One region of the Pseudoalteromonas sp. SR44-8 genome, then DNA from elsewhere that is predicted to be linked to it. Evidence: predicted binding sites of a transcription regulator. Region 1 holds the regulator's gene; the other holds the start of a gene.

Region 1 (16,762 bases):
GGAATTGCTAATAAGCCTTCTGCTGTGGTGATGGTTTGTTTAGTGTTTAGCTCCCAAATAGCACGGGTTAAACTACGACTAAATGTTTTTTGTAAGGTCGTCAGTTCGTCACGTATATAATCTTTCGTGTTTACATATTCTGCAATAACTTGCCCGCACGTGACTACAAAAGTTAATAAAAAGTAGACGGATAACACGCTGGTAAGTAGCTTTTTTGATAGGCTTTTTTGTAGCATCGGTGGCCTATAGCTCCTTTATTTTTTTTACAAAGCTTAATTAATACCCTAGCAACGAGTACACTCAGTATTAAAGTTAGCTAATAAATGTTTAAAAATAAATAAAATAATCTTATTTAACAGTACAAACATTGTTAATTTTTCTTTTTTTAGCAAAAACTTAAGCTTATCGCTGTTAAATTTTTGTGTTATAAAATCACAACATTACTACAACATCGTTATTTATTGAGTGATAAGTTGTCTGCTCAGTAATCTATTATCCGTATTTTTAGTTGTCTATATTATGAATTTTTCCGTACTGGTGTGTGATGATTCAACAGTAGCACGCAAACAAGTTATACGCTGTTTAAATGAGTGTATCTCAGCAGATATTATGCAAGCAAAAAATGGCCGTGAAGCGTTAGAGTTAATGCATATACATAACTTCGATTTACTGTGTCTTGACTTAACTATGCCCGAAGTTGATGGAGTACAAGTTCTTGAAGGTATTAAAGCACAAAAAATTGAATGCTTTGTGCTGGTAATTTCGGCAGATATTCAACTTGAAATGAAACAACGCGTCGCTAAGTTGGGAGCTATAGCCTTCGTTGATAAGCCGATAGATAAAACAAGATTAAATGAAATACTGCATAAATTTGGCATTCATTAGATTTCTTTATAATCAAAAGGCATAATTTATCTTTTTATTTGGGGTTGACAGAATAGCCCTGTTTAAGGCAGTCTAAGGGCTATGAAAACAAATAATCACGCATTGACCATTATTATTACAACCACCATTCTTACTGGATAGTGGCATAGGTCGGTGCAACAAATTTAAAGGCCTGTGTTCACAACGAACACAGGCCTTTTTTCGTTTTATGGGATGAGGAAACATAAAAAATGCGAGTATTAAAATTTGGTGGGTCGTCACTTGCTGACTTTGCCTGCCTACAACAGGTAGCACAGTTAGTTAAAGCACAATTAAAAGACGAAATGTTATTGGTGCTATCCGCTCCAGGTGGCATGACCGATTCATTGGTTGCACTGGCAAGCGCTGCTGAACAAGGACTTGATTATGATACACAGTGGGACGCATTAATTGAGCGTTGCCAAAGCTTAAAAGCAGCCGTTGAAGCTGAATATGGTAGTGTTCAAAACTGGCCTGATTTAAACGAACTGCAAAATAAGCTAGCGGGTGTCAAACTCATCCAATGTTGTCCAGATCAAGTGCGTGCTTATGTTATTAGTTTTGGTGAGCGCATCAGTGTATCACTGATGCAGTGTCTATTAAGCTCACATAACGCCCACTACCTCGAAGCAACCGATTGTATTGCATCAACTAATGGTCATATTGATGCAGAAGCTGATCTAGTGGCGAGTAAAATTCGTTTTCAAACGGCTTTAAAAGCTAATCCTGCGACTATTTATATTATGCCTGGCTTTACAGCTAGCAACGAACAAGGCCAGCTAACTACACTGGGACGTAATGGCTCAGATTATTCAGCCGCAATTGCCGCAGCGTGTTTAGAAGCTGAAGTATGTCAAATTTGGACTGACGTTGATGGTGTGTACAGTGCTGATCCGCGTTATATCAAAAAAGCCACTAAAGTTGATTTTTTATCATATAAAGAAGCGATGGAGCTTTCTTACTTTGGTGCCAAAGTTCTCCATCCTAAAACAATTCTACCGTGCGCTAAAGCTGGCGTGCCGTGTGAAATTAAAAATACCCATAATCCGGATGCACAAGGATCACTGATCAGTAATGATAATGTGTCATCGGAGCCGGTAAAAGCGTTATCTAGTTTACAAAATCTTGCGATGCTAACGGTTTCAGGCCCCGGCATGAAAGGTAAAGTAGGCATGGCATCAAAAGTTTTTAATGCCCTTGCTCACGATAATGTTTCGATTGTACTGATCACTCAATCGTCATGTGAATTTAGTATCAGCTTCTGTGTCCATGAATCAGATTTGCCATTGGCTCTTGAGGCATTGCAAACTGCGTTTGAGCTTGAATCACAGGCGGGACTAATTGAACCTGTACAAGTGCAGCGTAATTTAGCAATCGTTACTTTAGTGGGTGATAATATGCGCGCTCATAAAGGCTTAGCTGCTAAATTTTTCGCATCACTTGCCCAAGCACAAGTTAACATTGTCGCTATTGCTCAGGATTCAACTGAAAGTGCAATTTCAGCAGTGATTGACGGCGAGCTGTGTAATGATGCTGTAAAAGTGTGTCACGAAAATTTCTTCACTCATATCCCATCAATTGATGTATTTTTATTAGGCTGTGGTTTAGTTGGCCAAGAACTTATTAAGCAGTTAGAGCGTCAGCAAGCATGGCTTGAAAAACGTAATATCAAACTAAACTTGTATGGTGTTGCTAATTCACGTCAATTACATCTTGATAGCGAAGGAATTGCTTTTGACGATTGGCAGCAAAAGTTGGCAGCATCAGAACAACCGTTTGACCTCAAACTGGTTGAACAATTTGTTAGGCAAAATCATTTAATCAATCCAGTGCTGGTTGATTGTACGTCTTCAGATGCTTTAGCGGCTCAGTATGTAGACTTTTTGAATGCCGGTTTCCACGTTGTGGCTGCAAATAAAAAAGCCAATACAAGTTCATATGCTTATTACCAAGATTTAATTACAGCAACGCAAAAAAATAATCGTAAGTTTTTATACGAAACAAATGTCGGTGCAGGTCTTCCAGTAATCGATAACTTACAGTCACTGTTTGGTGCTGGCGATGAGTTACTTGAATTTAGCGGAATTTTATCCGGTTCATTGTCATATATGTTTGGCGCATTGCAAGATGGTTTATCACTGTCTGAGGCAACCATTAAAGCAAAAGAGAGTGGTTTTACTGAGCCAGATCCACGTGATGATTTATCGGGCACTGATGTCGCGCGTAAGTTATTAATTATTGCCCGCGAAGCAGGTATGAAATTAGAGTTGAGCGATATCGAAGTTGAATCAGTGCTTCCTTTGGGTTTTGCCCAAGGTGATAACGTTGACGAATTTATGGCTAAATTGCCAAGTTTAGATGCTGCGTTTAATGACCGTATTCAAAGTGCTGCAAGTGAAGGCAAAGTGTTGCGTTATGTTGGTACTATCAAACAAGGCCACTGCAAAGTAGGTATTGAAGCGGTAGATGAAAAGCATGCTCTGGCTGTTATTCGTGACGGCGAAAATGCCTTAGCAATTTTGAGTGCATACTATCAACCACGTCCATTTGTTATTCGTGGTTATGGTGCCGGCTCAGCAGTGACTGCGGCCGGGGTATTTGCTGACATTTTAAAAACGTTATCGCGCTAGGAGAGTATAATGATCGAAGTATATGCTCCAGCCTCAATCGGTAATTTTGCAGTTGGTTTTGATGCCTTAGGTGCTGCGCTTGCTCCTATTGATGGCACGTTATTAGGTGATGTTGTTGCGGTAAGTTCTAGCGAGCTTGACGAATTTATATGCTCTGGGGATTACGCAGATAAACTACCAAGCGATGCCAGTGAAAATTTAGCGTATCAGTGTTTAGTGCATTTTCGTGAACATGTAGCGCCAACCATGCCAAGCGTTAAACTGGAATTAAAAAAGAACTTACCAATTGGCTCGGGTCTTGGTTCAAGTGCTTGCTCTGTAGTAGCCACATTTGCGGCGCTGGATCAGTTTGCAGGTACTGCACTGAGCCAAGTGCAGTTAATTGAATTAATGGCTGATTTTGAAGCGATTGTCAGTGGCGGTCGTCATTACGACAATATCACTCCGTGTTACTTGGGTGGTTTGCAGCTTACTGGTGATTTAATTCCAAATAAATCAATTGCTTTACCGGTTGATGAGCGTTGGTATTACGTAGCGGCTTTTCCTGGTTTTTCACTTAATACCGCTAAAGCGCGTTCAGTGTTACCAAAACAGCTAAGTATGCATGCGAGCGTTGAATTTGCGCAGCGCTTATCAGCGTTTAGTACTTTATTGTTAACTAGCCGATTTGATGAAGCACTCTCCATCATGAGTGATGAAATAGCGGAGCCGCATCGTGCGCCACTGATCAACGGTTTTAGTGAAGCTAAAGCGGCGCTGCCAGAGTTTGGTGCTGAGATTGTCAGTATCTCAGGTGCTGGTCCTACATTATTTACCGTGTGCAAAACGCTTGAAGCTGCACAGCAATGCGCACAGTGGCTTGAACAAAACTATATTAATGAGCAAGGCTTCTGCCACATTTGTAAACTCGATAACGTCGGCACGCGTCAGCTATAAGAATTTAAGGAACTAATAATGCAATTACATAATTTAAAAGATGATTCTCAAAAAGTGTCGTTTGTTGAAGCGGTTAAAACAGGTTTAGGACGTAATCAAGGAGTATTTTTCCCTGAATCGCTCGCGCCTTTAGCTGATGTTGATAGTTTACTCGATATGGACTTTGTTACTCGTAGCAGTAAGATTTTATCGCATTTGATTGGTGATGAATTACCTGCTGATACGGTTGCACAAATGGTGCAAAATGCCTTTAACTTTCCTGTTAAATTAGTTGAAGTTGAAGACAATATTTATTGTTTAGAGTTGTTCCATGGGCCAACGCTTGCATTCAAAGACTTTGGCGGTCGCTTTATGGCTGAGTGCTTGGCACAATTTAGCCAAGGTGAAAAAACCACAATACTCACAGCAACCTCAGGGGACACTGGGGCAGCTGTTGCGCATGCGTTCTATAACAAGCCAAATATTGATGTGGTTATCCTGTATCCAAAAGGTAAAATCTCATTAGCACAGCAAAAATTGTTTACTACTTTGGGTAATAATATCCATTGCTACGCTGTAGATGGTAGCTTTGATGATTGCCAAGCGATGGTTAAAAATGCCTTTTTAGATGATGAAGTTAAATCTCGCTTAGGTTTAAATTCAGCTAATTCTATCAATATAAGTCGCCTTGTTGCACAAGTATGTTATTACTTTGAAGCAATAGCGCAATTACCAAAAGAGCAGCGCGCCAAAGCACATATCTCAATACCTAGTGGTAACTTTGGTAATGTATGTGCGGCGATGATCGGTGCGGTGATTGGTTTACCGGTCGCTAAACTTAGCGCTACAACCAATCAAAATGACACTGTACCGCGCTTTATCCTTGATAAAAACTGGGCGCCTAATGCCACAATCGAGTCATTGTCTAATGCCATGGATGTGAGTAAACCTAATAATTGGCCACGTGTACAAACCATGCTTGATAACAAATGGTTTAGTTATGATGATTTTTATTCAACTAGTGTTGATGAAAATGATACCCAAGCAGTGATGAAAAAAATTCATCAAACAGGCTATGTTGCTGAACCACATACAGCGATTGCTTATCAGGGCCTAAAAGCTAACTTAGCAACTGATTCTGCTGGTATTTTTCTGGCAACAGCGCATCCGGCTAAGTTTAAAGAAAGTGTTGAAGAGATTTTAAATATTGAACTTGAAATGCCAAAACCACTAGCTGATGCATTAGCTAAACCATGCTTAGCCGAAGATATCGCAGATGATTACGATATCCTGCGTGAAATATTATTAGCTAAACTAGGTTAGTTTTTACCCGCTCAGTAAAACTAAAAATAAACGGCATATGTGAAAGCAATGTCGTTTTTTATTGCTTTAAATTGTACTTAATAGCAGTAATGGAAAATTAAACTATTGAACGTGAACGGCGGTTTAGCACTCGTAAACAAAAAATTAAAATGGCTATAAGGCAGATCATAATCCCTGCAAGTATAACTAATTCATTCGCTACCCAATGGATTAGGAGTAATCCGCACATAAATAAAATAAATGGTTTAAATTCATAATAATAAAAGTGTTTGTTAACTTTAATGCGATTTACTTTATGATCTTTACGCCGTGAATTTGAGCGTAATCGCCAAATGTTGGCACCATTGAAGAATAAAAAAATACCAATGGCTGTTGGTAAAACAGTGCTGAAAAGTAAAATGCAAAGTCCGCCAACAATGATATAACAATAAGGAATTGATTCGTAGATAGGTTTAGCTAGCATAGTAAATTAGTTCATCATCCATGATTACATTGGTATCATAATAGTGTAAACAATCGCGAATGCAACAGATTAAGGTATAAATAATGTAAATGTTATTTGCTTTTATTCATTAAAATTTCTGATGCTTTAATAAAAAAATATCATTACAAAAACACTGTGAATTAAATTCAATCCCTGTTTAAATATGTTCATCTTTACACCATAGGCAAATTGACGTTTTCAGCGTATAATTCAGCCTTCAAAATACCATACACGTTGCCCTAGGAGCCCCCATGTTAGAACGTAGCATGAATATTTCGGATTTCGATCCAGAGTTATTTGAAGCAATCACTAAAGAGACTGCTCGCCAAGAAGAACACATCGAGCTTATCGCATCTGAGAACTACTGTAGCCCACGCGTACTAGAAGCGCAGGGTTCACAGCTAACAAACAAATATGCTGAAGGTTATCCGGGCAAGCGTTACTACGGTGGTTGTGAGCATGTTGACGTGGTTGAACAACTAGCGATTGACCGTGCCAACGAATTGTTTGGTTCAGATTATGCTAACGTTCAGCCTCACGCAGGTTCACAAGCAAATGCTGCTGTGTTCTTAGCTTTATTAGATGCTGGCGATACAGTGTTAGGTATGAGCTTAGCTCATGGTGGTCACTTAACGCATGGATCACATGTAAGCTTCTCTGGTAAGCTTTATAACGCAATCCAATACGGACTTGACGAAGCGACTGGCGAGATTGATTACGCACAAGTTGAAGCACTTGCACTTGAGCACAAACCAAAAATGATCATCGGTGGTTTCTCAGCATACTCAGGTATTGTTGATTGGGCTAAATTCCGTGAAATCGCTGACAAAGTAGGCGCTTACTTGTTTGTTGATATGGCTCACGTTGCAGGTCTTATTGCTGCTGGTGTTTACCCAAGCCCAGTACCACATGCACACGTTGTTACTACAACTACGCATAAGACATTAGCCGGCCCTCGTGGTGGTTTGATTATTTCTGCTTGTGGCGACGAAGCTATTTATAAAAAGCTTAACAGTGCAGTATTCCCTGGTGGTCAAGGTGGTCCTTTATGTCACATTATCGCTGCCAAAGCAGTGGCATTTAAAGAAGCATTACAACCAGAGTTTAAAGTATACCAAACTCAAGTTGTGAAAAATGCTAAAGCTATGGTTGCAGTAATGCAAGAGCGCGGTTATAAGATCGTATCTGATAAAACAGAAAACCACTTGTTCTTACTTGATCTAATTGATAAAGACATCACTGGTAAAGACGCAGATGCGGCTTTAGGTAATGCTAATATCACCGTAAATAAAAACTCAGTACCAAATGACCCACGTTCACCGTTTGTAACGTCTGGTTTACGTATTGGTTCACCGGCAATCACACGCCGTGGTTTTAAAGAAGCTGAGTCTAAAGAGCTTGCTGGCTGGATCTGTGACGTACTAGACAACATCAACGATGAGTCAGTACAAGCACAAGTAAAAGAGAAAGTTAAAGCAATCTGTAAAAAATTACCTGTTTACGCTTAATTGAGTTACAAACAGTAATTTAGATCACAATAGCTTAGTTTTTTGCTATTATAAAGGCCGCCTAAAAGCGGCCTTTTTTGTTTTTAACGGAAGCTGATACCTATGCATTGTCCATTTTGCACCGCAAAAGATACCAAAGTGATTGACTCGCGTTTAGTGGGAGGTGGCCACCAAGTAAGGCGACGCCGTGAATGCAATGAATGTCATGAACGCTTTACTACCTTTGAAGGCGCAGAACTTGTAATGCCTCGGGTGATCAAACAAGACGGTAGCCGTGAACCTTTCAATGAAGATAAACTCCTTAATGGTCTACACCGCGCATTAGAAAAACGCCCCGTCAGTACCGAGCAAGTTGATGAAGTGGTCAATATTATTAAATCGCAATTACGTGCCACCGGCGAGCGTGAGATTTCCAGTCACCTGATTGGCGAATGCATTATGGAAGCGTTGAAAAAACTCGATAAAGTCGCTTACGTCAGATTTGCATCGGTATACCGTTCATTCGAAGATATTCGTGAATTTGGTGAAGAAATTGCCCGTTTGGGAGAGTGATATGAACCAATATCAGTTTAGCGAACAAGATTTCTCTTATATGACCCGAGCGATTGAGCTTGCCAAACAAGGACGCTTTACTACCACCCCAAACCCAAACGTTGGCTGTGTATTAGTAAAAAATGACGTTATTGTTGGTGAAGGTTTTCATCAAGTTGCCGGCCAAGGCCATGCTGAAGTGAATGCATTAGCAATGGCGGGTAGCCAAGCCTTTGGTGCAACTGCTTATGTCACGCTTGAACCTTGTAGCCATTTTGGTCGCACACCGCCGTGTGCCGAAGGTTTAAAAGCTGCTGGCGTGGTAAAAGTAATTGCTGCTATGGTTGATCCAAACCCGCAGGTAGCCGGTAAAGGTTTAGCTATTTTAGCGGACGCGGGCATTGAGGTTGCGTCAGGTTTGTTAGAACAACAAGCAAGGCTGTTAAACCGTGGCTTTTTAAAGCGCATGGAGCAAGGTATGCCATTTATTACCTGCAAAATGGCCGCAAGCCTTGATGGTAAAACGGCACTTAAAAACGGTCAAAGTAAGTGGATAACGGGCCCTAAGGCTCGCCAAGATGTGCAACTACAGCGCGCACAAAGCTGCGCTATTTTAACCGGTGCGGACACAGTATTAGTTGATAATGCAAAACTCAATGTTCGTGTTGATGAGCTGCTAGAGCCGTTACCAACGCAATTACCTGTACGCCAACCTGTACGTATTATTATTGATTCACAAAATCGTTTAACACCTGAGCTAGCATTATTTAGCATTGCCAGTGAAGTAATTATTCTTACCACTGAACTTGATAAATCACAGCAATGGCCTCATTACGTAAGCCATATTGTAGTACCAGAAAAAAATAATAAAGTTGATTTAGTGGCTGCCATGAAACTTCTAGCGCAGCAACAGTTTAATCATATTTGGTTAGAGGCAGGGGCAACCTTAGCGGGCCAAATGACTGAATGTAATTTAATTGATGAATATATTGTTTATCTGGCGCCGAAGTTGTTAGGGAATGACGGCAAAAGCTTACTAAACTTTACAGAGCTGACAAGTATGCAGGACGTTGTTAATTTATCAATTAATGAGTGTGTGTGTATCGGTGACGATATTCGTATCACGGCGACACCACGCAAAGCCTCATCTAAACCAAATAACTAAAGAGTAACCACTATGTTTACTGGGATCATCGAAGCAACGGGCACTATTAGCGAGTTACAACAAAAGCAAGGCGATTTAGCTATCCGCATTAAAAGTAATAACCTTGATATGGCCGATGTAAATTTAGGCGATAGCATTGCAACTAATGGGGTTTGCTTAACGGTTGTGGCCAAGCACAGTGATGGATTTAGCGCTGACTTATCAAATGAGACGATTAGTTTAACGGGATTTGCTCACTATAAACAAGGGCAAACTGTAAACCTTGAGAAAGCCATGCAGCCAGTATCTCGTTTAGGTGGTCACTTAGTTTCAGGGCATGTTGATGGCATCGCGACTATTACCGCAATTACGCCTAATGCGCGTGCCGTTGAGTACTGGTTAAGCACCGATGTACAACTAATGAAATATATTCCTTATAAAGGCTCGGTATGCATTGATGGTATTAGCCTAACAGTAAATGCAGTAGCAGATAATAAATTTAAACTGACAATTGTGCCGCACACTAGTGAGCAAACAACTATTGCTGATTTTAAAGTAGGCACGCAAGTGAACTTAGAAGTAGATCAAATCGCGCGTTATTTAGAGCGTTTGATCAAAGGGGCAGAGCAGCCAGCTAGTTCAGATATTTCGATGAGTTTACTCGCCCAAGCCGGTTTTATTAAATAAACGCACTCCACAACTTACACGAGCAGATTATGAATTTACACAGCGCACAAGAAATTATTGATGACATTAAAGCCGGTAAAATGGTTATTTTAATGGATGATGAAGACAGAGAAAATGAAGGCGATTTAATTATCGCAGCCGAGCACATTAGTGCTGAAGCGATCAATTTTATGGCCACTCATGGTCGCGGCTTAATTTGCCTAACAATGACTCAAGAGCGCTGTGAGCAACTTGATTTACCATTAATGGTAAAAAACAATGGTGCGGCATTTTCGACTAACTTTACGATGTCGATTGAAGCATCGAAAGGTGTGACTACGGGAATTTCTGCTGCAGATCGCGCTCGTACTGTGCAAGCTGCGATTGCCAAAGGTGCTGTACCAAGTGATATCGTTCAACCTGGGCATATCTTTCCTATTATGGCACAACCAGGTGGCGTATTAACGCGTGCCGGTCACACTGAAGCCGGTTGTGATTTAGCCCGCTTAGCCGGTTTAGAGCCTTCATCAGTAATTGTGGAAATTCTTAATGCTGATGGCACCATGGCGCGTCGTCCTGATTTAGAAGTATTTGCTGAGCAACATAATATCAAAATTGGCACTATTGCTGATTTAATTGAATACCGTAACATGAATGAAACCACCATTGAGCAAGTGGCAAAATGTAAGTTGCCAACCGTACATGGTGAGTTTGATTTAGTTACTTATAAAGATACCATTGACGGCCAGTTACATTATGCGCTGTTAAATGGTGAGGTTAAAACGAATGAACCAACCTTAGTACGGGTTCATTTAAAAAGTACCTTCAATGATATTTTGTTATCTGATCGCAGTGCCGATAGAAGCTGGGGCTTGTCAGATGCCATGGCTTATATTGCAAAGCATCAAGGTGTGTTAGTTATTCTAGGTAAGCAAGAATGCACCGAAGAACTAGAAGCGACAGTCAAAGCGTTTGCTGCAGAAGATGCTGGTGAGACGGTAGCGCATCGTAAATTCCAAGGTACTTCACGCACCGTAGGCGTAGGGTCACAAATTTTAGCTGACTTGGGCATTGAAAAAATGCGTTTGATGAGCTTACCTAAAAAGTACCATGCGTTATCGGGCTTTCACTTAGAAGTGGTTGACTACGTAGAGCCACAATAAGCACAACGCTTAAACTAGGCTATTATTTTATTTATATGGTATGATGCGCAGCAATTTTTGCGCAATCGCAACCGCTTGAACTTATTTTTTAGGGTTATCGAATGAAAATTATTGAAGGTAATAAATACGCTCCTGGCAAGAAATTCGCTATCGTTATTTCTCGTTTTAATGACTTTATTGGTAGCAGCCTATTAGCTGGTGCTGTTGATGAATTAAAACGTACTGGTGGTGTATCTGATGATGATATTACCGTAGTTTATGTACCAGGTGCGGTAGAATTACCTTTAGCGGCGAAACGCGTTGCAGCAAAAAAAGAGTATGATGCAATCATCGCTTTAGGCGTTGTGATCAGAGGTGGTACACCACATTTTGATCTTGTCGCTGGCGAATCAAATAAAGGCTTAGCGCAAGTGTCGCTTGAGTATGATATCCCGATTGCATTTGGCGTATTAACCACTGAAAGCATTGAGCAAGCGATTGAACGCGCTGGCACTAAGATGGGCAACAAAGGCGGCGAAGCTGCTTTAGGCGCACTTGAAATGGTTAATGTGTTAGATAAAATTTAAGTTTAAGGAATTTTTGTGAAACCAGCAGCAAGACGTAAAGCACGTATCTTAGCACTTCAAGCCGTTTATTCTTGGCAATTAAGTGGCAATGCCATTGCCGATATCGAACAACAAATGTTGATCGAAAACGATGTGACTAAAATTGATGTTGAATACTTTAAAGATCTTTCGCGTGGTGTTGCTATAAATCATAAGCAACTAGACGAAGCAGTATCGCCACATTTAACTCGTCCATTTAACGAGTTAGACCAAGTTGAACGCGCTATTTTACGTTTAAGCAGCTATGAGCTGAAATTCCGTGAAGATGTACCTTATAAGGTTGCTATCAACGAAGGTATTGAGCTTGCTAAGATATTTGGCGCTGAAGACAGCCATAAATTTGTTAATGGTGTACTTGATAAAGCGGTAAAGCATTTACGTAAGTAATGCGACCGTAAAAGGAGAGCCGGCATAGGCCGGCTTTTTTGTGTATGAAGGAATTTGAATTAATAAATCGCTACTTTAAAGGTCGTGGCATAACTCGTCGCGATGTTAATTTAGGGATTGGTGACGATTGTGCATTGGTTACTGTTCCTGAAAATTGTCAGTTAGCGATTACCACCGATACACTGGTAGCAGGCGTACATTTTTTTGATGATATCGATCCGCGTGCATTAGGCCATCGTGCTCTTGCCGTAAACTTAAGTGATTTAGCTGCTATGGGGGCTGAGCCTACGTGGGTTTCGGTTGCTTTAACGTTGCCAAATATTGATGTTGAGTGGCTGGAAGAATTCACCGAAGGCATGCATGAAATCGCAGAGTATTTTAATGTTCAAATCATTGGTGGCGATACCACGCAAGGGCCGTTAACAATTACTATTTGTGCTAAAGGTACAGTGCCTGCAGGTAAAGCACTGCGCCGAAGCGGTGCTAAAGTAGGTGACTGGGTTTATGTTACAGGGCCGCTAGGTGATGCCGGGCTTGCGATTGAAGCTCGTAAGCAAGATATTAAGATTGCTCCAGAGCACTTAAGGTACGTTAATCAACGATTTGATTACCCAACTCCGCGTGTTGCTGCGGGGCAAGTATTACGCGGTTTAGCATCATCAGCGATTGATATCTCAGATGGTCTATTGGCAGATCTTGGACATATTTTAGCTCTGTCGCAAGTTAGCGCTTGTATTGATGTGAATAAAATACCAACCTCGGATGCATTGCGTGCTACTTTAGAACGAGATCAACAACTGCCGTTTATCCTCAATTATGGCGATGACTATGAGTTGTTATTTACGGTACCTGATAGCAATAAAAGTATGCTGGAAATGAAATTGCGCCAGTATGGTGTAGATGCAGCCTGCATTGGACAAATAAAAAGTGGTGAAGGCGAAGTTGAGCTGATGCTCGATGGCGAAAAATTAGCATATGATGATGCTGGTTTTGAACACTTCACCAAGGAGTCGGTTTGAATAAACCTGCATTATTTAATTTAAAGCGCCCTCATCAATTTTTTGGTTTGGGCTTTGGTTTAGGGTTAGCGCCTAAAGCGCCGGGTACGTTTGGTACCTTTGCTGCGCTACCGTTTATTTTTACTACTATGTATTTCCCGCTGTGGTTACAAATTGTATTTGCGGTGGTTATTAGTATTTTTGGTATATGGGCATGTGGCAAAACCGCTGATGATCTGGGAGTACATGATCATCCCGCGATTGTATGGGATGAAGTTGCCGGATTTTACATTACCATGATCGGAGCTGCATTAAGTTGGCAGTCTTTGTTAGTGGGTTTTTTGTTATTTCGTTTTTTTGATATCGCTAAACCAGGTCCTATTCGCTTTCTTGATAAGCGGGTTCATGGTGGTGTAGGTATTATGGCGGATGATGTTTTAGCTGGTATATTTTCTTTAATTTGTGTTCAGGCATTGTTTAAAATGGGTTATTTGCCCTTTTAACCTTAGTTTTGCAACGAGGTATTGACGTTATGATGCGATTTTTATTGGTTATTATTGTGCTGTTCTGCAGTATGCCAAGTAAGGCGTCAATTACCGACTATGTTGTAAAACAATGGAATATGCAAAATGGCTTACCATCGCAGTCACTTAAAAGTGTCGTGCAAGATAAGCAAGGCTATATGTGGCTGGGAACTCAGTTTGGCCTCAGTCGCTTTGATGGCAATACATTCACTAATTACAACACCTTAAATAGTAATTTCTTACCCAGTAACGGCATTAATAAATTACTAGTCGATAGCGAAGGCTATTTATGGATTGGTACTAAAGATGGTATTGTGGTCATCGATCCCACCACTATGGCAGCGCAAGAGTTTAGTGTAAAAGGCCCTGTACGCGATGTTATCGAAGATGCGAAAGGCAGTATTTGGATAGCAGCGAATGGCCTGTACTTTGTATCTCGCAATCAGATCAATGTCAGCGCAGTGCATGACTTACTAGTCCCTGTGATGAGTGCCAGTTCAGTAAAGCAGATTGTTGGTACTGTCAGTCAGCTGGCATTATCGCCAGAAGGGATCTGGCTGGTGAATGAACGATACTTGCTACGGTTAACTAATTCCTCCTCTGATTTTGCAAAGTTACGTTTAGAACTAACTGCTAAGGTATCGATACCTGAGCGTTTAGCACAAACGATTATTCACGATTTAGCATGGCTGGAAGGCAACTTATATTTAGCGTCAGAGCTCGGTGCTTACTTTTTAGATTTAGATGACGAGTTAAGGCCTTTTCCACTGCCCAATGCGAATAACTCAGCGGTTTATAAATTTATGAGTGACTCAAATGGAGCACTGTGGATTTCGACCTATGGGCGCTTACTGTTTCGAGATAACTCCGGCGATTGGCAATGGGTTGAACCGAGCCAACTTGACCAAAGTATTTGGTTTGCTGATTTATATCGCGATAATGATAATAATATTTGGCTTGCGAGTTTTAGTGAAGGATTATGGCTTGCGCACGAAGGCAGAATAGAACGTCACTCAGCTATATCACAAATGACCGAAGCGGTTATGGCCATTAGCCAAGCGCCCGATGGGAGATTATGGGTCGCTAACCGCAGTGGTGTAGGCTACTTTGATTTAGATAAAAACTTTATCAATCAAATCCCAAGTAATCAATACGGACGTGCAGCCGTGCATGATTTACAGTTTGATGGCTCACGGTTATATATCGCCACTGGACGTGGTGTGTATATTTATGAAAACAACACCTTGTTCACTGTCCCTGGACGCGCTTTAAAAGATAACCCGGTGTTTGCGATTAGTCGCTCCAGCAAAGGAGGCTTTTGGCTTGGTACTGGCCGGGGTATGTATCGGCTTAGTTACGGTGGTTTAACCCCATTTGCTTATAACGCATTTTTAGGCAGTAAGTTTATTACTTATGTCGTTGATGAAGCTAATTTTGGTTTAATTGGCACTAGCAAAGGCGCTTACTACTTTACTGATCGTGGTATTGAAAAAATTGGCGATCAAACGAGTCTTGAAAGTGCTTATGTTACAAGCATCTTAAACATTGATGGAGTTGGTATATTAATCGGCTCATTAAATGATGGTTTATTTTATCGAAGCACACAAGGGCATTGGCGTCAGTTAGATGCTACCAATGGCTTACCTTACGGTTCTATTTTTAGTTTACGTTATGATGAAAAGCTCAAGCGCATATGGGTTAGTACCATGAAAGGTGTCTACCGAATGCCGGTTGAGCAGTTTAGTAACGATATTGAAAGCTTAAAAGTAGAGCAGGTTATTTCGTCATACGATCGTCAACTAGACGGTAAGGCCAGCCAGTGTTGTACCGGCCTTGGCCATGATGCTGTGGCGGAGTTAGGCAATTCAATGTGGTATCCGAGCCTACAGGGGGTCGTGGAGATCCCTAAAGATATTGAGCTGTTTGGCGTTAAACCATTACAGCCAAAGGTTGAGAGTTTAAATACTGGGATACGTAAACTTGCAACAGCTGCATTAGGGCGTAATCCTGAATTAGAAATCGATGAGCGTGATATCACCCTTAAATACACTGCGATAGACTATTATGCACCGACCAGTATTGAGTTTCGCTATCGTTTAACTGGTTTAGACAGCGATTGGCGTTATGCTAATACCCGCCGTGAAGCTATTTATACCAATTTACCGCCTGGTGCATTTTTGTTTCAACTTGAGGCTAAACGACAAGGTGAAGGTTGGCAAAAAGCGCAAAGTACGGAATATTCATTTGTAGTACCAAGACGGTTTGATGAAACAATTTATTTTCGGCTGTTGATCACTGGTAGTTTTATTTTATTATTTTATTTAGTGTTTTGGGTATTTAGAAAGCAAGAACGCCGTAAGCAAACCGCGCTTGAAAGTTTAATCACAGAACGCACCGGGGAGCTGCGCCAAGCTAATGATAAGCTTAATCAAGTTAACTCTCAGCTAAAGCTTATGAGTCACTCTGATGAACTTACTGGGCTGAGAAGCCGCCGCTTCTTATTTGATCAACTACCAAAAGATATAGAGCACTTCCAGCGTAACTCACAATCATTACAAGCGCAGGGGAAATCCTTGGTGTTGCTAATCATTAATTTTGATAATTTTAGCCGCATTAATGACGCTTATGGACCGATTGGTGGTGATAGTTGTTTGCAGCAAATGGCTGCATTGCTTAACTCTCGTACGCAAGGATCCGATTATGTTGCCCGTTGGAGTGGTGATGAATTCTTGTTACTGCTACGTGACTTTAAACGCACTGCAATCGACAGTTATGTTGCACAGCTGTGTAAAGTAATTGCTGATCACACATTTAAGTTACCCAGTGGTGACAGTATAAACTTGACTGCATCGATTGGCTTTTCATTTTACCCATTACCATTATTAGGTGGTCAGGTTATTGGTTGGGAAACCTCTGTCAACTTAGCGGATATCGCGCTACATCAAGTTAAAAAGCGCGGTGGCGATGGTATTGCAAACATC
Region 2 (16,762 bases), on a different contig from region 1:
CGCTCAGATTAGTAAAGCTTTTACTGTAAGGCGTTATTTCATTGGCGTGTTCATCAGTATGATCATCTTCATGGTCATGGTCATGCGCAGCAGCACCGACATTACTATCAATATTATAATCTTCAATACGCGCACCTAATTCTAATGTCACGTTGCCAAACTGTTTTTCTTCGAGGATAAATAATGCATGAGTAGTCGTTTTGCTAGCGGGTGTGAAGGCTTCTTCACCATCGGCATCATAATCAGATTCACTAAAATGATAACCAGCCATACCATGCCAATTACCTAACTTATGCTCGATATTTAAACGTGCTTCAGTGGTTTCATTACTAAAGATAGTACCGATCGCGCCATCTTCAATTTCAGCATGGCGATAATCAGTATAACCTAGACGTAAATTAATAGTTTCAATCCAGTTGTTGTGTAATGCATAGCTCATCAAACCTTGCCAGCGATCTTGTTCTACACGCGCATAAACGGCTTCTTCTTCGCCTTCATCATGGTCGTGTTCGTGTTCGTGTTCGTGATCATGGCCATGTTCATGGCTATGTGCTGGAATACCGTAGTCGGTTTCAATACGGCCATAAGAAACACCCAGCGTTAAATGCTCACCTACATAGCTGGTACCAAAGTTAACGGTTTGGCTATCAATAAAGGTATTTTTTACCGAGGTGGCTGTTTCATGCTCTTCTTCGTCATGACCCTCATGATCTTCGTGCTCTTCTTCAGGTAAGTTAAAACGCGGAGTTTGGTAGTCATCACCAGTGCGTTTGGTACCGTCAAAATGGAAGTTAAAGTTGTTATGGCCCGTCTCAAGCTTGGCAGCATAGGTGTTGGCATTTGAAACCGTGTCATGGCTGTATTCAACAGCCCCAGTTAACTGCTCGATATTATCAGTTGGAATGCGGTTATCTACTACGTTAACTACGCCACCAATCGCGCCTGAGCCATAAAGTAGCGTAGCTGGGCCACGCAAAACTTCAATCTGTTCTGCAGCTAGGCTGTCATTCGATGTTGCGTGATCTGGGCCAATACGTGACGCATCGCTGCTGTCTAAGCCATTTTGGGTGATTTTAACGCGAGGGCCATCTAGGCCACGGATTATAGGGCTAGATGAAACAGGGCCAAAATAGCTGGCATTAACACCCGGAAGGCCTTTGAGCGTTTCGCCTAACGTGGGTTTTGCTTTATTGCGCAGTTCATCACCACTGAGTACACTCACTGGTGAAATCATCTCTAAGCTATTTTTATGCAGGGCAGAGGCATACACAACGACAGATTCAACTGACGTAGGTACAAGCGTGATATTTAGAGCAGAACTGGTTTCAGTTACTTGAACTCTAGCATCAACAAAATTATTTTTACTAATATGTAATTGGCTATTAGCATCAATATTAATACTAAATCGGCCATTCTCGTCAGTTTTAATTGACTGTGCTTTACCGTGTACGTGCACATCGGCATAGCTGAGTGGTTGCTTGTTATTGTCAAAAACTTGCCCAGTTACCAGCGCAGCATGAGCAGAAAAAGAGCTTAAAGCAGTGATAATTGCAGTTGATATTAATGAATGTCGGATCATGGTTACTACGTTGTTGCTATTATGTTGTGATATAATATAACACCATCATTTGTGCTGATCAATAATGTTATACCATAACTTTTAAAATAAACGTGCTTATATCAGATTGGGCTATACTCAATAGGAGTAACGGCGAGACTGGTGAATATTATGTCTGATAAAACACGTATTTTTAAAGCGCGATTTAGCATAGCTGATCTGCGTCATCAGCGTAATCACAAAGAAATTTTTACCACAGCGTTGACTAAAAATGAAACACTGGAGCATTTTGTTTTAAAGCTGTTAGGCTATTGTATTTTATCTTATGACAGCCATGCAGTGCTTAATAAACTTGCTGATAAACTACAGCCAGATGTAGGAATTCAAGCGTTGGATGAACATTATAAAACCTGGTTAAGTGTTGATAAACCTGACCTTGATGAATTAGTTAAGATCGCTAAGCAAGTGGATGAATTATTAATTTTAACAACGGGCAATAGTGAATGGTTGACGCAATCTCAGTCACGCTTAAAGTTATTTGATAATAGCCATATTATTGAGATTGACCAGCAGTTTATTGATGATATTCAGGTGGATTTAACCCGCAGTTTAAATTGGGATGTAACCATAGATGAAAGTAGTTTAATGATCAGTGATAAAATACATTGCTATGAAACAAAGCAGTTTGACTGGCATTAACAAATTACTTCAAATTGAGAGTGATATTGCCATCGGGTTTACAGCAGCACAGCAGTACTTCTCCATCACGTACAAAGGCGAGTGGTTCTTCGTTATAGGTGACTTGCCCTGCTACTAGGGTTGCTCTACAGGCACCACAATATCCTTCTCTACACTGAAAAGGAATTTCATATTGCTGTTGTTCTAGGCAGTCTAAAAGGGAATGACAGCCAGTGTCAAAATCTACACACTGGCTATTATCTGCAAAGTGGATCTTTGCAGTTTTGTTGCTGGTCATTAGAGATCGAAGTCACCGAAATCAGAGGCATTAACTTGAGAGTCAATTTGGCCTACAAGGTATGAGCTGATCTCCGCTTCTTGTGGAGCAACTTGTACATTGTCTGACACTAACCATGAATTGATCCATGGGATAGGGTTACTGCTGGTTTTAAACTGTGTTGGTAAACCAACTGCAGTCATACGAGCATTAGTAATGTACTCAACGTATTGGCATAAAATATCTTTGTTTAAGCCAATCATTGAACCATCTTTAAACAGGTATTCAGCCCATTCTTTTTCTTGTTCAGCAGCATCAACAAACATCTTGATCGCTTCATCACGACACTGGGCTGCTACGATAGCCATTTCAGGATCGTCTTTACCATCTTGCATAATATTCAAAATATGCTGAGTACCAGAAAGATGAAGCGCTTCATCACGGGCGATCAGCTTAATAATTTTAGCGTTACCTTCCATTAATTCTCGCTCTGCAAACGCAAATGAACAGGCAAAACTGACATAAAAACGGATCGCTTCTAAGATATTCACTGACATCATTGCAAGGTATAAAAGCTTTTTAAGTTCAAATAAACTGATATGAACTGTTTCGCCATTAAGTTCATGTTTACCTTCACCGTATAAGTTATACACAGCCACTTTATTAATTAATTCATCGTAATATTTAGTTACGGCATCAGCACGTTCACTGATCTTTTCGTTACTAACGATATCATCAAAAATAAGCTCAGGGGCTTGGGTAACGTTACGAATAATATGTGTATATGAACGGCTATGGATTGTTTCACTAAATGCCCATGTTTCAATCCAGGTCTCAAGTTCTGGGATCGACACAATTGGCAGTAACGCAACATTAGGCGAGCGACCTTGCACACTATCAAGTAAGGTTTGATATTTTAAGTTACTTAAAAATATATGTTTTTCGTGATCAGGTAAGGCCTGAAAATCTAACCGATCTTTACTTACATCGACTTCTTCAGGACGCCAAAAAAACGATAGTTGTTTTTCAATTAGCTTTTCGAAAATAGGGTACTTCTGTTGATCATAACGCGATACGTTAACGGTTTGGCCGAAAAACATCGGTTCTTGTAGTTGGTTATTATGGTTTCGGCTAAAAGTAGTATAAGACATAAGATCACTCAAAAAACGAACAGGGCAAAGCGGGCGTATAGCCCGCTTCCAATTTATATTTATTACCGATTAGATTTTACACGCACCGCCTGCACAATCATCATCTTCCACTTCTGGTGTATCTTCTTGCATATCAGATGCACCATCACGGGTGTTATGGTAGTAAAGGGTTTTAACGCCAAGTTTGTAAGCACCCAGTAAATCTTGTAATAAGACCTTCATTGGTACTTTACCACCTTCAAACTTATTTGGATCGTAGTTAGTATTGGCAGAAATTGTTTGGTCAACAAACTTTTGCATAATACCCACTAATTCTAAATAACCTTTATTTGATGGGATATCCCATAATAATTCATAATTATTTTTAAGGCGTTCATACTCAGGTACAACTTGTTTTAAAATACCATCTTTACTGGCTTTAACACTGATATGACCACGTGGTGGTTCAATACCATTAGTTGCATTTGAAATTTGCGACGATGTCTCAGATGGCATCAACGCAGATAACGTTGAGTTACGCATACCATGCTCTTTAATATTGGCACGTAATGTATCCCAATCTAAATGCAATGGTTCATCACAAATTTTATCCAAATCACGTTTGTACGTATCGGTTGGCATAATACCTTGCGAATACGTTGTTTCGTTAAATTTAGGACATGCACCACGTTCTTTAGCCAGTTCATTTGAGGCTTTCATCAGGTAATACTGAATTGCTTCAAATGTTTTGTGAGTCAATGCATTGGCACTGCCATCAGAATAACGTTTGCCATTTTTAGCAAGGTAATATGCGTAGTTGATTACGCCTATTCCGAGTGTACGACGGCCCATAGTTGCATTATGTGCTGCTGGCACCGGGTAGTCTTGGAAATCCAGTAAGTTATCAAGTGCACGTACCGCAAGTTCTGCAAGCTCTTCAAGTTCATCCAGTGACTCAATCGCACCTAAGTTAAAGGCCGACAGCGTACACAGTGCAATTTCACCTTCTTCATCATTAACATTGTTAAGTGGTTTAGTTGGCAATGCAATTTCTAAACATAAGTTAGATTGGCGAATTGGTGCCACTTTAGCAATGAACGGGCTGTGTGTATTACAGTGGTCAACGTTTTGTAAATAGATGCGTCCAGTGCTAGCACGCTCTTGTGCAAACATTGAAAACAGCTCAATAGCTTTAATACGTTTTTTACGAATTGACTCGTCTTGTTCATATTGTACGTAAAGACGATCAAATTCATCTTGATCTTCAAAAAATGCATCATATAAACCAGGCACATCAGACGGGCTGAATAATGTGATGTAATCATCTTTGATCAAACGTGAGTACATTAGTTTATTAAACTGTACACCGTAATCTAAGTGACGAACGCGGTTATCATCAACACCACGGTTGTTTTTAAGCACTAATAAGTTTTCAACTTCTAGATGCCAAAGTGGATAGAACAGGGTTGCTGCGCCACCACGGACACCACCTTGCGAACAACTTTTAACAGCCGTTTGAAAGTGCTTATAAAACGGGATACAACCGGTGTGGTATGCTTCACCATTGCGAATAGGGCTACCTAGTGCGCGAATACGACCAGCATTAATACCAATACCTGCACGTTGCGATACGTATTTTACAATCGCTGATGAGGTTGCATTAATTGAATCTAGGCTGTCACCGCATTCAATCAGTACACATGAACTGAATTGACGCGTAGGGGTACGAACTCCCGCCATAATAGGCGTAGGTAATGAAATTTTGAACAATGACACCGCATCGTAAAAACGCTTTATGTAGTCTAAACGCGTTTCTTTTGGGTAATCAGAGAACAAGCTGGCTGCAACTAAAATATATAAAAACTGTGCGCTTTCATAAATTTCACCCGTAACACGGTTTTGTACTAAATATTTACCTTCAAGCTGTTTAACAGCAGCATAGCTGAAGTTTAAATCACGTCCATGATCAAGGTATTCATCCAGTTGATCAATTTCTTGCTCTGTGTAGTCAGCTAGTAAGTGTGCATCGTAACGCTTATCTTCAACTAACTTAACGATATGATCATACAAGCGCGGTGGCTCAAATTGACCATAGGCTTTTTTACGCAAATGGAATACAGCTAAGCGGGCTGATAAATATTGATAATCAGGCGACTCTTTAGAGATCTGATCAGCGGCCGCTTTGATGATGGTTTCATGGATGTCTTCAGTACGAATACCATCATAAAACTGGATGTGCGATTTCAGCTCAACTTGTGAGACAGACACATTATTTAGACCTTCGGCGGCCCAAGCAATAACGCGATGGATCTTATCTAAATCAAGTGACTCTTTACGGCCGTCACGTTTGCTTACAGATAGCTGTTGGTTCATAGTTTTGCCTGTATTCCTTGGGATATAATATTTTTTAGTGACACATTTTTCTTAAAATAAATTTTTTATTGCAATAAAATTGTATTAGCGCGAATTTAATTGAATAACATTTAGCCACAACATCTGGTGTTCATCAAATTCTAGATCACAAGATAGTGTGGTATGCGATCATTTGCAAGGGGCATAAACGCCCCTAATTGTGGATAACGTTGGGATAACACGCTTGTGTTAGTAGCCATTAACCTTTGACCATCTGATTAAAATGAAATTTATAAAAATCAACTGATGATCGATTAAATTTACGCATTTTAAAAATAAATTTTGGCTGCTTTTTTTATCAACAAACAATGTGCAAAAAGTAACACGATCACAATATGTAGTGGTTAAAATTTAACATGGCACTATATATGGTTAAATGCATCAATAGGTGATTGCCAATTAAAATCGGCTTGCCAACTCAATGCTTCAGCTTCACTAGGGATGTAGCCCCACAACGCAGCAGCGCTGTGCATGTTTGCAGCCTTGGCTGCAATTATGTCACGCTGCGCATCACCGATATACAAACAACGATTCGGATCAACATCTAACAGTTGGGCTGTATGCAGTAAAGGTAAAGGAGATGGTTTAGCGATATCGAGGGTGTCACCACTGACAATTGCTTGTGCATCTTTGAGTTCAGCAATTGCAGCAACTAATGGAATAGTCAAAAACTCAGGTTTATTAGTCATGATCCCCCATTTGATCTGTTGTTGATCAAGTGCGATCAATAATTGTGCAATTCCAGTAAAGCATTGACTATGGGTGGCAATATTATCTGCGTAGGCAGTTAATAGCTGCTGGCGTAAGTCAGCTTGATTTGGGTGATCGTGCCATTGCTGACCAAATCCAGCTGCAAGCAGCGCCATTGCACCGTTAGAAGCTGCAGGGCGATATATATCAGCGGTTACTGATGGTTGGTTATGATCAGCGAGTACGTAATTTAGCGCAGCCCCTAAATCATCTGCGGTATCGAGTAATGTACCGTCTAAATCAAAAATAAAGGCGTCGTAATCAATTGCGGGGGTTGCTGTGTTAAAACCAGCCATTACGCTAGTTTCTCAAAATGCAGAATATAATTAACGCTTACATCGGTATTTAAGCTGTACTGCTTTGATAAAGGGTTATAACTCAATCCCGCACTAGCACGTACTTTGAGGCCTGCTTGTTCTGCCCATGCAATGAGTTGTGCTGGTTTGATAAACTTTTTGTGATCATGGGTTCCATCAGGCACCATCTTCAATAATTTTTCCGCCCCGATAATTGCGTACAAATATGCTTTTGGGGTTTTGTTTAATGTAGAGAAAAATACATCAGCACCAGGTTTCGCTAATTCTGCTACTGCATGAATGATAGATGCAGGGTCTGGCACATGCTCTAACATTTCCATACAAGTAATAGTATCAAAGCGGGCAGGGTGTTCGCTGGCATACTGTTCGGCAGGTATTTTTATATAGTCAACGTTTACACCGGTTTCTAAACTGTGCAGTTTCGCAACGGTTAACGGCTCTTGACCCATATCAATACCAGTCACATGTGCGCCCATTCGCGCCATACTTTCACTCAATATACCGCCACCACAGCCGACATCGAGTGTTTCTTTGTCGAATAAGCCTTTGGCCTTGTCGGCAATAAAATCTAATCTTAATGGATTAATTTCATGAAGGGGTTTAAATTCGCCTTCACGATCCCACCAACGCTCAGCGATGGCTTCAAACTTTGCAATTTCTGCATTATCTACATTCTGATGTTCGGTCATAAAAAACTTCCTCGTCAATCTCAGGCCATTATATAGGGGTAAATTAATAAATCGCAAAGATTTAGCGCCTGTAAATCTAAATTAATTGTGGTAGCATGACTTGGTAATAATAACTAAATCCCCGCAAGCGCCCATATGTGGCACTTTCGTGGGTCAATACTGAAGGAATGTGATATCAAATGACTGATTTCGCCAATGAAATTCTGCCAGTCAATATTGAAGACGAGTTAAAAAACTCCTATTTAGATTACGCAATGAGCGTAATTGTAGGACGAGCACTACCAGACGTACGTGATGGTTTAAAACCTGTTCACCGCCGCGTTTTGTTTGCTATGAACGAGCTTAATAATGATTGGAATAAGCCTTACAAAAAATCAGCCCGTGTGGTTGGTGATGTAATTGGTAAATACCATCCCCATGGCGACAGTGCGGTGTATGACACAATCGTACGTATGGCCCAGCCATTCTCTTTACGTTATATGTTAGTTGACGGCCAAGGTAACTTTGGTTCAGTTGATGGTGACTCAGCAGCAGCAATGCGTTATACCGAAGTCCGTATGGCGAAAATGTCTCATGAGCTTTTGGCTGATCTTGAAAAAGAGACTGTTGATTTTGTACCTAACTATGATGGTACAGAGCAAATTCCTGACGTATTACCGACCAAAGTTCCTAACTTATTAGTGAACGGTTCATCGGGTATTGCGGTAGGTATGGCGACGAACATTCCTCCTCATAACTTAACTGAAGTTGTGAATGGCTGTTTAGCACTTATTCAAAACCCTGAATTAACCATTCATGAACTAATGGATTATATTCCGGGCCCAGATTTTCCAACTGCGGCAATTATCAACGGTAAAAAAGGCATTGAACAAGCCTATTTAACTGGCCGTGGCAAAGTGTACATGCGTGCACGTGCGGAAATTGAAGTTGACGAAAAAACCCATCGTGAAACGATCATCGTTCACGAGATCCCTTATCAAGTAAATAAAGCCCGCTTAATCGAAAAGATTGCTGAGCTTGTTAAAGATAAGAAGATTGAAGGCATTAGTGCATTACGTGATGAATCAGATAAAGACGGTATGCGTATCGTTATCGAGATCAAACGTGGTGACGTAGGCGAAGTGATCTTAAACAACCTTTATGCACAAACTCAGTTACAAACTGTGTTTGGTATGAACATGGTTGCGTTGATCAATAACCAGCCTAAGTGTTTCAACTTAAAGGAAATGCTTGAAGAATTCATCATTCACCGTCGTGAAGTAGTGACCCGTCGTACGGTATTTGACCTACGTAAAGCCCGCGATCGTGCACACATGCTTGAAGGCTTAGCAATTGCACTTGCTAACATTGACCCAATTATCGAGCTTATTCGTAACTCACCAACGCCAGCTGAAGCTAAAGTAGCACTTGCTAGCCGTCCGTGGGAATTAGGTAATGTGAAAGCCATGCTTGAAAAAGCCGGTGAGGCAAATGTTGCCCGTCCAGATTGGTTAGCGGATGACTTAGGCATTCGTGATGGTCAGTATTATATTTCTGAGCAACAAGCCCAAGCAATTCTAGATTTACGCTTACACAAGCTTACTGGTCTTGAACATGAAAAGATTCTAAGCGAATACCAAACGTTATTAGATTTAATTGCCGAGCTTTTATATATTCTTGCTAATCCTGAGCGTTTAATGGAAGTTATTCGCGATGAGTTAGTTGAAATTAAAGAGCAATACGGCGACGAACGTCGTACTGAAATTAATGCTGCGGCTCATGATATTAGTCTTGAAGACTTGATCACAGAAGAAGACGTAGTAGTAACCCTATCTCACGAAGGGTATGTGAAGTATCAGCCATTGTCTGATTACGAAGCACAGCGCCGTGGTGGTAAAGGTAAATCAGCAACCAAGATGAAAGATGAAGATTTCATTGAACGTCTACTAGTTGCTAATACTCACGACACGATTCTTTGTTTCTCAACGGCGGGTCGCTTATATTGGCTTAAAGTGTATCAATTACCACTTGCCAGTCGTGCAGCCCGTGGTAAGCCAATTGTAAACTTATTGCCGCTTGAAGCAGACGAACGTATTACGGCTATCTTGCCAGTACGTGAGTATGAAGAAAATAAATACATCTTTATGGCAACTGCATTTGGTACCGTGAAGAAAACACCATTGACTGCGTATAGCCGTCAACGTGCTAGCGGTATTATTGCCGTTAACTTAAACGACGGTGATAGCTTGATTGGTGTCGATATCACTGATGGTAGCAACGAAATCATGTTGTTTACTGATGCTGGTAAAGTTGTTCGCTTTAAAGAAGCCGAAGAATCACCTGTTTTAGATGAAAACGGCAACCCAGTACTTGATGAAAACGGTAACCCGGAAATCAAGTTCAAGGGTGTTCGTCAGATGGGCCGAACTGCAACAGGTGTTCGTGGTATTAAGATGGCTGAAGGCCAACGTGTTGTATCATTAATTGTACCTAAGACGAATGGTGCTATCTTAACCGTGACAGAAAACGGCTACGGTAAGCGTACATTGCTCAGTGACTACCCTGCTAAGAGTCGTGCGACTCAAGGTGTGGTATCAATCAAAGTAAGTGAGCGTAACGGTGCTGTAGTTGGTGCTGTACAAGTTGACGATAACGATGAAATCATGATTATCTCTAATAGAGGTACTCTGGTGCGAACTCGCGTTAATGAAGTTTCTACCGTTGGGCGAAATACCCAAGGTGTTATTTTGATAAGAACTATTGACGAAGAGCAAGTAGTTGGTTTACAACGTATCGAAGAGATCGAAATCGATGAGCTTAACGCTATTATCGAAGGTGAAAGCGTTGAACTAGTCGACACTGTTAATGATGACGCTGGGGATAATCCTCCAGAGGCATAACATTAATCATTAAAGCGGCTTCGGCCGCTTTTTTTTACTATAAAAATCAAAAAAATTAATTGTTAAAATTAGCAATTAAAAACAATTGTTAAATTACTGGAATGAGGAAAGGTAATGAGTATATATAATTTTTGTGCTGGGCCTGCAATGTTACCGCCAGCTGTGATGGAAAAAGCACAAAAAGAATTTCTTGATTGGCAAGATTTAGGTGTATCGGTGATGGAGATCAGTCACCGTAGTAAAGAATTTTTAGCATTAACGGCACAATGTGAAGCAAGCTTACGCCGGTTAATGAATATCAGCGATGAATTTGAAGTGCTGTTTATGCATGGCGGTGGTCGAGGCCAATTTGCTGCAGTGCCACTGAACCTGCACCAAGCAGGTAAAGACGCCGTATATTGTGAAAATGGTGTGTGGTCTAAAGGTGCGGTTGACGAAGCGGTTAAATTTACTACCGTCACTGAGCTTGATGTCCGTAATGACACAAATGAGCAATTTTCTATCAAACCAGTTAGTGAGTGGCAATTTCCAGCCGATCCTTCATACATCCACTATTGCCCAAATGAAACCATTGATGGCATTGAAGTGTTTGATGTACCAAGTCACCCAACAGCGCCGATCGTTGCAGACATGTCATCAACTATTTTATCGCGTGAATTTGATGTTGATCAGTTTGATTTAATTTACGCTGGTGCACAAAAGAATATTGGTCCATCAGGCCTTGCCATTGTGATTATTCGTAAAACGTTGCTTGAGCGTGAAGGGGTTGCAAAGCCAGGTATATTTGATTACGCACTCGAAGTAAAACAAGGCAGCATGTATAACACGCCACCTACGTTTGCTTGGTATTTAGCGGCAGAAGTATTTGACTGGCTTGAGCAAAACGGTGGTGTTAAAGCCATGGAACAGCAAAATATAGCAAAAGCCGAACTGCTGTATGGCTTTATTGATGAATCGCCATTTTATAGCAATAAGGTTGCTAAGCATTGTCGTTCACGTATGAATGTGCCTTTTTGGCTCAATGATGAAAGCTTAAATGCACAGTTTTTAGCTCAAGCAAAAGAAGCTGGCTTACTTGCACTTGAAGGTCACCGTATTGTTGGCGGTATGCGTGCGAGTATTTACAACGCCATGCCACTTGCCGGTGTACAAGCGTTAGTTGACTTTATGGCGAAATTTGCCAAGGAGCACAGTTAATGGAGCAGTTACGCTTAGAGCCAATCAATCTAGTAAATGGCAGTGTTACCTTACCTGGCTCAAAAAGTTTATCAAATCGTATTTTACTGTTAGCGGCACTTGCGCAAGGCACAACGGTTGTAGAAAATTTATTAGACAGTGATGATATTCGCCATATGCTTGGTGCATTAAAATTATTGGGCGTTGATGTCAGTCTTAATGATGATAAAACTGTAGCCACTGTAAAAGGTGTTGGCGGGCAGTTTTTAACTCCAGCTGAGCCATTGTTTTTAGGTAATGCAGGCACCGCGTATCGTCCACTGACTGCGGTATTAGCAGCGGTGAAGGGAAACTATGAACTAATTGGCGAGCCACGTATGGAGGAACGTCCAATTGGTCACCTAGTTGATGCATTACAAGCGCTCGGTGGGGATGTTAGTTATTTAAAAAATAAAGACTATCCGCCACTTAAAATTGTTGGTGGGCAAATTAATGGCGGCAACGTTGCAATTGATGGCAGTATTTCGAGCCAATTTCTTACCGCATTATTAATGGCTGCGCCGTTATTTAATGGCGATACGTGCATTACAATTAAGGGTACGCTGGTATCTAAACCGTATATTGATATTACCTTAGATGTAATGGCTCGCTTTGGCATATCGGTAACTCACGATAACTATAAAACCTTTACTGTAAAAGGTGCGCAGCAATACCAAGCTGTTGAGCGTATTATGGTTGAAGGGGATGCATCAAGTGCATCTTACTTTGTCGCTGCGGCGGCAATTGCCGGTGGTGAAATAGAGATCAAAGGCGTAGGCGCAAAATCTGTGCAAGGCGATATTGGCTTTGCAAAAGTGATGGAGCAGGTCGGTGCTAAAATAGATTGGTATGACGAGCGCTTAGTGGTACGTAAAGGCGAATTAAAAGGTGTTGATATCGATGCCAATGCTATTCCTGATGCGGCGATGACCCTTGCGACAGTGGCGTTATTTGCAGATGGTCCAACCGCTATTCGTAATATCTATAACTGGCGCGTAAAAGAAACTGATCGCTTACATGCAATGGCGACGGAGCTGCGTAAAGTGGGCGCTGAGGTAGTTGAAGGTGAAGATTTCATCGAAATAACACCGCCAAAACACTTTAACGATGTGGCGATTGATACCTATGACGACCACCGTATTGCGATGTGTTTTGCCATGGTAGCGGTAGGCGGCAAGCCAATAACTATCAATGATCCTAAGTGTACATACAAGACATTTCCAACATTTTTCAATGTACTAGCATCGGTTAGTCAATAAATGACTAAAGTTGAAATATAAAAAGTTACATACAAAAAGCGGATATATTTAATTAAGTAACGTATAATGTCGCAGTTTTATTTTGGTGTGCATTGCAGGAGGTTTAAATGCAGGCGTTATTAATGCCCGTGATCACCGTTGATGGCCCAAGTGGTTCAGGTAAAGGAACTGTTTGTCGCTTGTTAGCCGATAAATTAGGGTGGGATGTACTGGATAGTGGCGCGATTTATCGCGTATTAGCACTAGCAGCACTTCATCACCAAATTGCACTAGACAACGAAGAGGCATTGGTGCCTTTAGCTGCTAACTTAGATGTGCAGTTTTTAGTTGATAGTCAAACTAACGCTGGAAAGGTTATTCTGGAAGGTGAAGATGTATCAACAACAATTCGAAATGAAGAAGTAGGAGCTGCCGCTTCAAAAGTAGCAGCCTTACCGCGCGTTAGAGAAGCATTATTACGGCGCCAACGTGCATTTCGAACTGAAAATGGGCTAATAGCCGATGGCCGCGATATGGGCACTGTGGTGTTCCAAGATGCTCCATTAAAAATTTATTTAACCGCTAGTGCAGAAGAACGCGCGCGCCGACGTTTTGTTGAGTTGAATGAACGCGGTCTTGATGTTACACTAAGTGGTCTATTAGAAGATATTCAAGCACGTGATGACCGCGATATGAATCGTGCTGTTGCGCCGCTTGTACCAGCTGACGATGCTATTGAACTCGATACTAGCGAGCTTAATGCACAGCAAGTGTTTGATAAGGTTATGACTTTATTAGATGCAGCGATCGTCGAAGGTAAACTTCCAAAACGACGATAAACTATTTATGCGCCAGCAGGATGCCAGTGCTATTTTAACAACCCCATGCAGCATGGTTGCTTATTGGTATTAATATATGAGACGTATATTCGTATGTCAGAAAATTTTGCGCAGTTATTTGAAGAAAGCTTAAAGGGTTTTGAAGCAGAGCAAGGCTCTATCGTTAAAGGTACAGTAATCTCAATCGAGAACAACATTGTACTTGTAGATGCTGGTCTTAAATCAGAAAGTGCTATCCCTGCAGAGCAGTTCAAAAATGCTGCTGGTGAACTAGAAGTTGCTGTTGGCGACGAAGTAGATGTTGCACTAGATGCAATTGAAGACGGTTTCGGTGAAACTATCCTTTCTCGTGAGAAAGCGAAGCGTCACGAAGCGTGGATCCGTCTTGAGAAAGCATGTGAAGAGCAAGAGACTGTTACTGGTGTTATCAACGGTAAAGTTAAAGGCGGTTTCACTGTTGAAGTTGATTCAATCCGTGCTTTCCTACCTGGTTCACTTGTTGATGTTCGTCCAGTACGTGACACAACTCACCTTGAAGGCAAAGAGCTTGAATTTAAAGTAATCAAGCTTGATCAAAAACGTAACAACGTTGTTGTTTCACGTCGTGCAGTTATCGAATCTGAAAACTCACAAGAACGTGAAGAGCTTCTTGCTAACCTTGTTGAAGGTCAAGAAGTTAAAGGTATCGTTAAGAACCTTACTGACTACGGTGCATTCGTTGACCTTGGTGGTGTTGATGGTCTACTACACATTACTGATATGGCGTGGAAGCGTGTTAAGCACCCTTCAGAAATCGTTAATGTTGGCGACGAAATCGCAGTTAAAGTTCTTAAATTCGACAAAGATAAAACTCGTGTATCTCTAGGCCTTAAACAGCTTGGTGAAGATCCATGGGCAGCTATCGCTGGTCGTTACCCAGAAGGTTCTAAACTTTCTGGTCGTGTAACTAACCTTACAGATTACGGTTGCTTCGTAGAAATCGAAGAAGGCGTTGAAGGTCTAGTACACGTTTCTGAAATGGATTGGACTAACAAGAACATCCATCCTTCTAAAGTTGTTAGCTTAGGCGACACTGTTGAAGTTATGGTTCTTGAAATCGACGAAGAACGTCGTCGTATTTCACTTGGTCTTAAGCAATGTATTGCTAATCCTTGGCAAGAATTTGCTCGTCTACAAAACAAAGGCGATCAAGTTACTGGTAAGATCAAATCAATCACTGACTTCGGTATCTTTATCGGTCTTGACGGTGGTATTGACGGTCTTGTACACCTTTCAGACATTTCTTGGAATACACCTGGCGAAGACGCTGTACGTGAATTCAAGAAAGGCGACGAAATCACTGCTATCGTATTGCAAGTTGACCCAGAGCGTGAACGTATCTCTCTAGGTGTTAAGCAAATCGAAGCTGACCCATTCAATAACTACCTTGATGCAAACAAAAAAGGTGCTATTGTTAAAGGTAAAGTGACAGAAGTTGATGCGAAAGGCGCAACTGTTGAACTTATCGAAGGCGTTGAAGGTTACATCCGTGTAGCTGATATCGCTCAAGAGCGCGTTGAAGATGCAACTACTGTTGTTTCTGTAGGCGACGAAATTGAAGTGAAATATGTTGGTGTTGATCGTAAGAACCGCACTTTAAGCCTTTCAGTTAAAGCTCTTTTCGAAGCAGAAGAGAAAGAAGTACTAGAAAAGCTTAAGAAAGAAGAGCCAGTGTTCGAAAACGCAATGGCAGCTGCATTCGCAAATGCACAAAAAGACTAATTAATCAGTCTTAATTGGAAGGGCAGTGTTGCCCTTCCTTTATCTCTTTTTAAGGAAACGTTATGACTAAGTCAGAATTGATAGAACAATTAGCCGAGCAACACGCGCATGTACCTGTGAAAGATGTTGAGAATGCTGTTAAAGAAATTCTTGAACAAATGGCCGGCTCATTATCAAGCTCAGATCGTATTGAGATCCGTGGCTTTGGTAGTTTCTCATTACACTTTCGTTCACCTCGCACAGGTCGTAATCCAAAGACTGGCGACACGGTTGAGTTAGAAGGTAAGCACGTACCACATTTTAAACCAGGCAAAGAGTTAAGAGATCGCGTAAACGCGAGCATTGCCTAGTTACTTAGTTGGAGTAGTTACTTGTTTAGGGTATTAAAAATTATCCTGGTAGCAATATGCTTAATTTTTGCATTTGTACTTGGTTCGCAAAATCCACAGTTAGTGCAAATAAATTATATTATTGCCAGCAATACTTTACCCCTCGCAATGATAATAAGTATCTGCTTTGCTTTAGGTGTCGCAATTGGTTGTTTTATTAGCTTTAAATTGTTTTCGCAATTAAAGTGGCAAAACTATCGTTTGAAAAAAAAATTAGCGCCTGAAAAAGATAATAATAAGCTTGTTGCTAATAAAGACACCTAACTATGATTGAGCTTTTGTTTTTACTTTTACCTGTTGCGGCTGGTTATGGCTGGATCATGGGTAAAAATAGCGCTAAAAACCAAGCTCATCAACTTAATCGTCAGATCACATCTGAATACAGTAAAGGCTTAAAGTTTTTACTCGACAGAGAGGAAGATCAAGGCCTTGAGCACTTAATCAACTTGCTTGAAGTCGCCGCTGACTCTGTTGAACATTATTCTACATTAGCAACGATGTTTCGCCGCCGAGGTGAATTAGATCGTGCAATAAAAATCCACGAATTACTGCTCAAACATCCAAGCCTTAATGAACAACAAGCTGCTGCTAGTCGCCTTGAACTTGCTGAAGATTATATTATGGCGGGTT

Evidence for each region. The regulator NrdR, encoded in region 1, represses ribonucleotide reductase genes. The targets are predictions, from matches to a motif close to AAACACNANATNTNGTGTTT.
Region 2: nrdA (class 1a ribonucleoside-diphosphate reductase subunit alpha) is a predicted target of NrdR. The motif match lies at 6,129-6,148, and genes of this name have one in related genera.

What each region holds. Positions count from the first base shown of each region.
Region 1 covers NZ_JACJDS010000022.1:54,032-70,793, forward strand. The annotation lists gene H5183_RS12560 (HAMP domain-containing sensor histidine kinase) at 1-236, opposite strand, end outside; gene H5183_RS12565 (response regulator) at 520-885, shown strand; gene thrA (bifunctional aspartate kinase/homoserine dehydrogenase I) at 1,116-3,533, shown strand; gene thrB (homoserine kinase) at 3,543-4,469, shown strand; gene thrC (threonine synthase) at 4,488-5,771, shown strand; gene glyA (serine hydroxymethyltransferase) at 6,507-7,763, shown strand; gene nrdR (transcriptional regulator NrdR) at 7,866-8,315, shown strand; gene ribD (bifunctional diaminohydroxyphosphoribosylaminopyrimidine deaminase/5-amino-6-(5-phosphoribosylamino)uracil reductase RibD) at 8,317-9,459, shown strand; gene H5183_RS12600 (riboflavin synthase) at 9,472-10,125, shown strand; gene ribBA (bifunctional 3,4-dihydroxy-2-butanone-4-phosphate synthase/GTP cyclohydrolase II) at 10,155-11,267, shown strand; gene ribE (6,7-dimethyl-8-ribityllumazine synthase) at 11,369-11,833, shown strand; gene nusB (transcription antitermination factor NusB) at 11,849-12,259, shown strand; gene thiL (thiamine-phosphate kinase) at 12,304-13,278, shown strand; gene H5183_RS12625 (phosphatidylglycerophosphatase A) at 13,275-13,760, shown strand; gene H5183_RS12630 (ligand-binding sensor domain-containing diguanylate cyclase) at 13,790-16,762, shown strand, end outside.
Region 2 covers NZ_JACJDS010000001.1:57,430-74,191, reverse strand. The annotation lists gene H5183_RS00295 (TonB-dependent receptor domain-containing protein) at 1-1,579, opposite strand, end outside; gene H5183_RS00290 (YaeQ family protein) at 1,730-2,257, shown strand; gene yfaE (class I ribonucleotide reductase maintenance protein YfaE) at 2,262-2,534, opposite strand; gene nrdB (class Ia ribonucleoside-diphosphate reductase subunit beta) at 2,534-3,664, opposite strand; gene nrdA (class 1a ribonucleoside-diphosphate reductase subunit alpha) at 3,734-6,016, opposite strand; gene H5183_RS00270 (HAD family hydrolase) at 6,418-7,101, opposite strand; gene ubiG (bifunctional 2-polyprenyl-6-hydroxyphenol methylase/3-demethylubiquinol 3-O-methyltransferase UbiG) at 7,101-7,811, opposite strand; gene gyrA (DNA topoisomerase (ATP-hydrolyzing) subunit A) at 7,991-10,690, shown strand; gene serC (3-phosphoserine/phosphohydroxythreonine transaminase) at 10,805-11,887, shown strand; gene aroA (3-phosphoshikimate 1-carboxyvinyltransferase) at 11,887-13,164, shown strand; gene cmk ((d)CMP kinase) at 13,272-13,982, shown strand; gene rpsA (30S ribosomal protein S1) at 14,076-15,743, shown strand; gene ihfB (integration host factor subunit beta) at 15,806-16,093, shown strand; gene H5183_RS00230 (lipopolysaccharide assembly protein LapA domain-containing protein) at 16,115-16,396, shown strand; gene lapB (lipopolysaccharide assembly protein LapB) at 16,399-16,762, shown strand, end outside.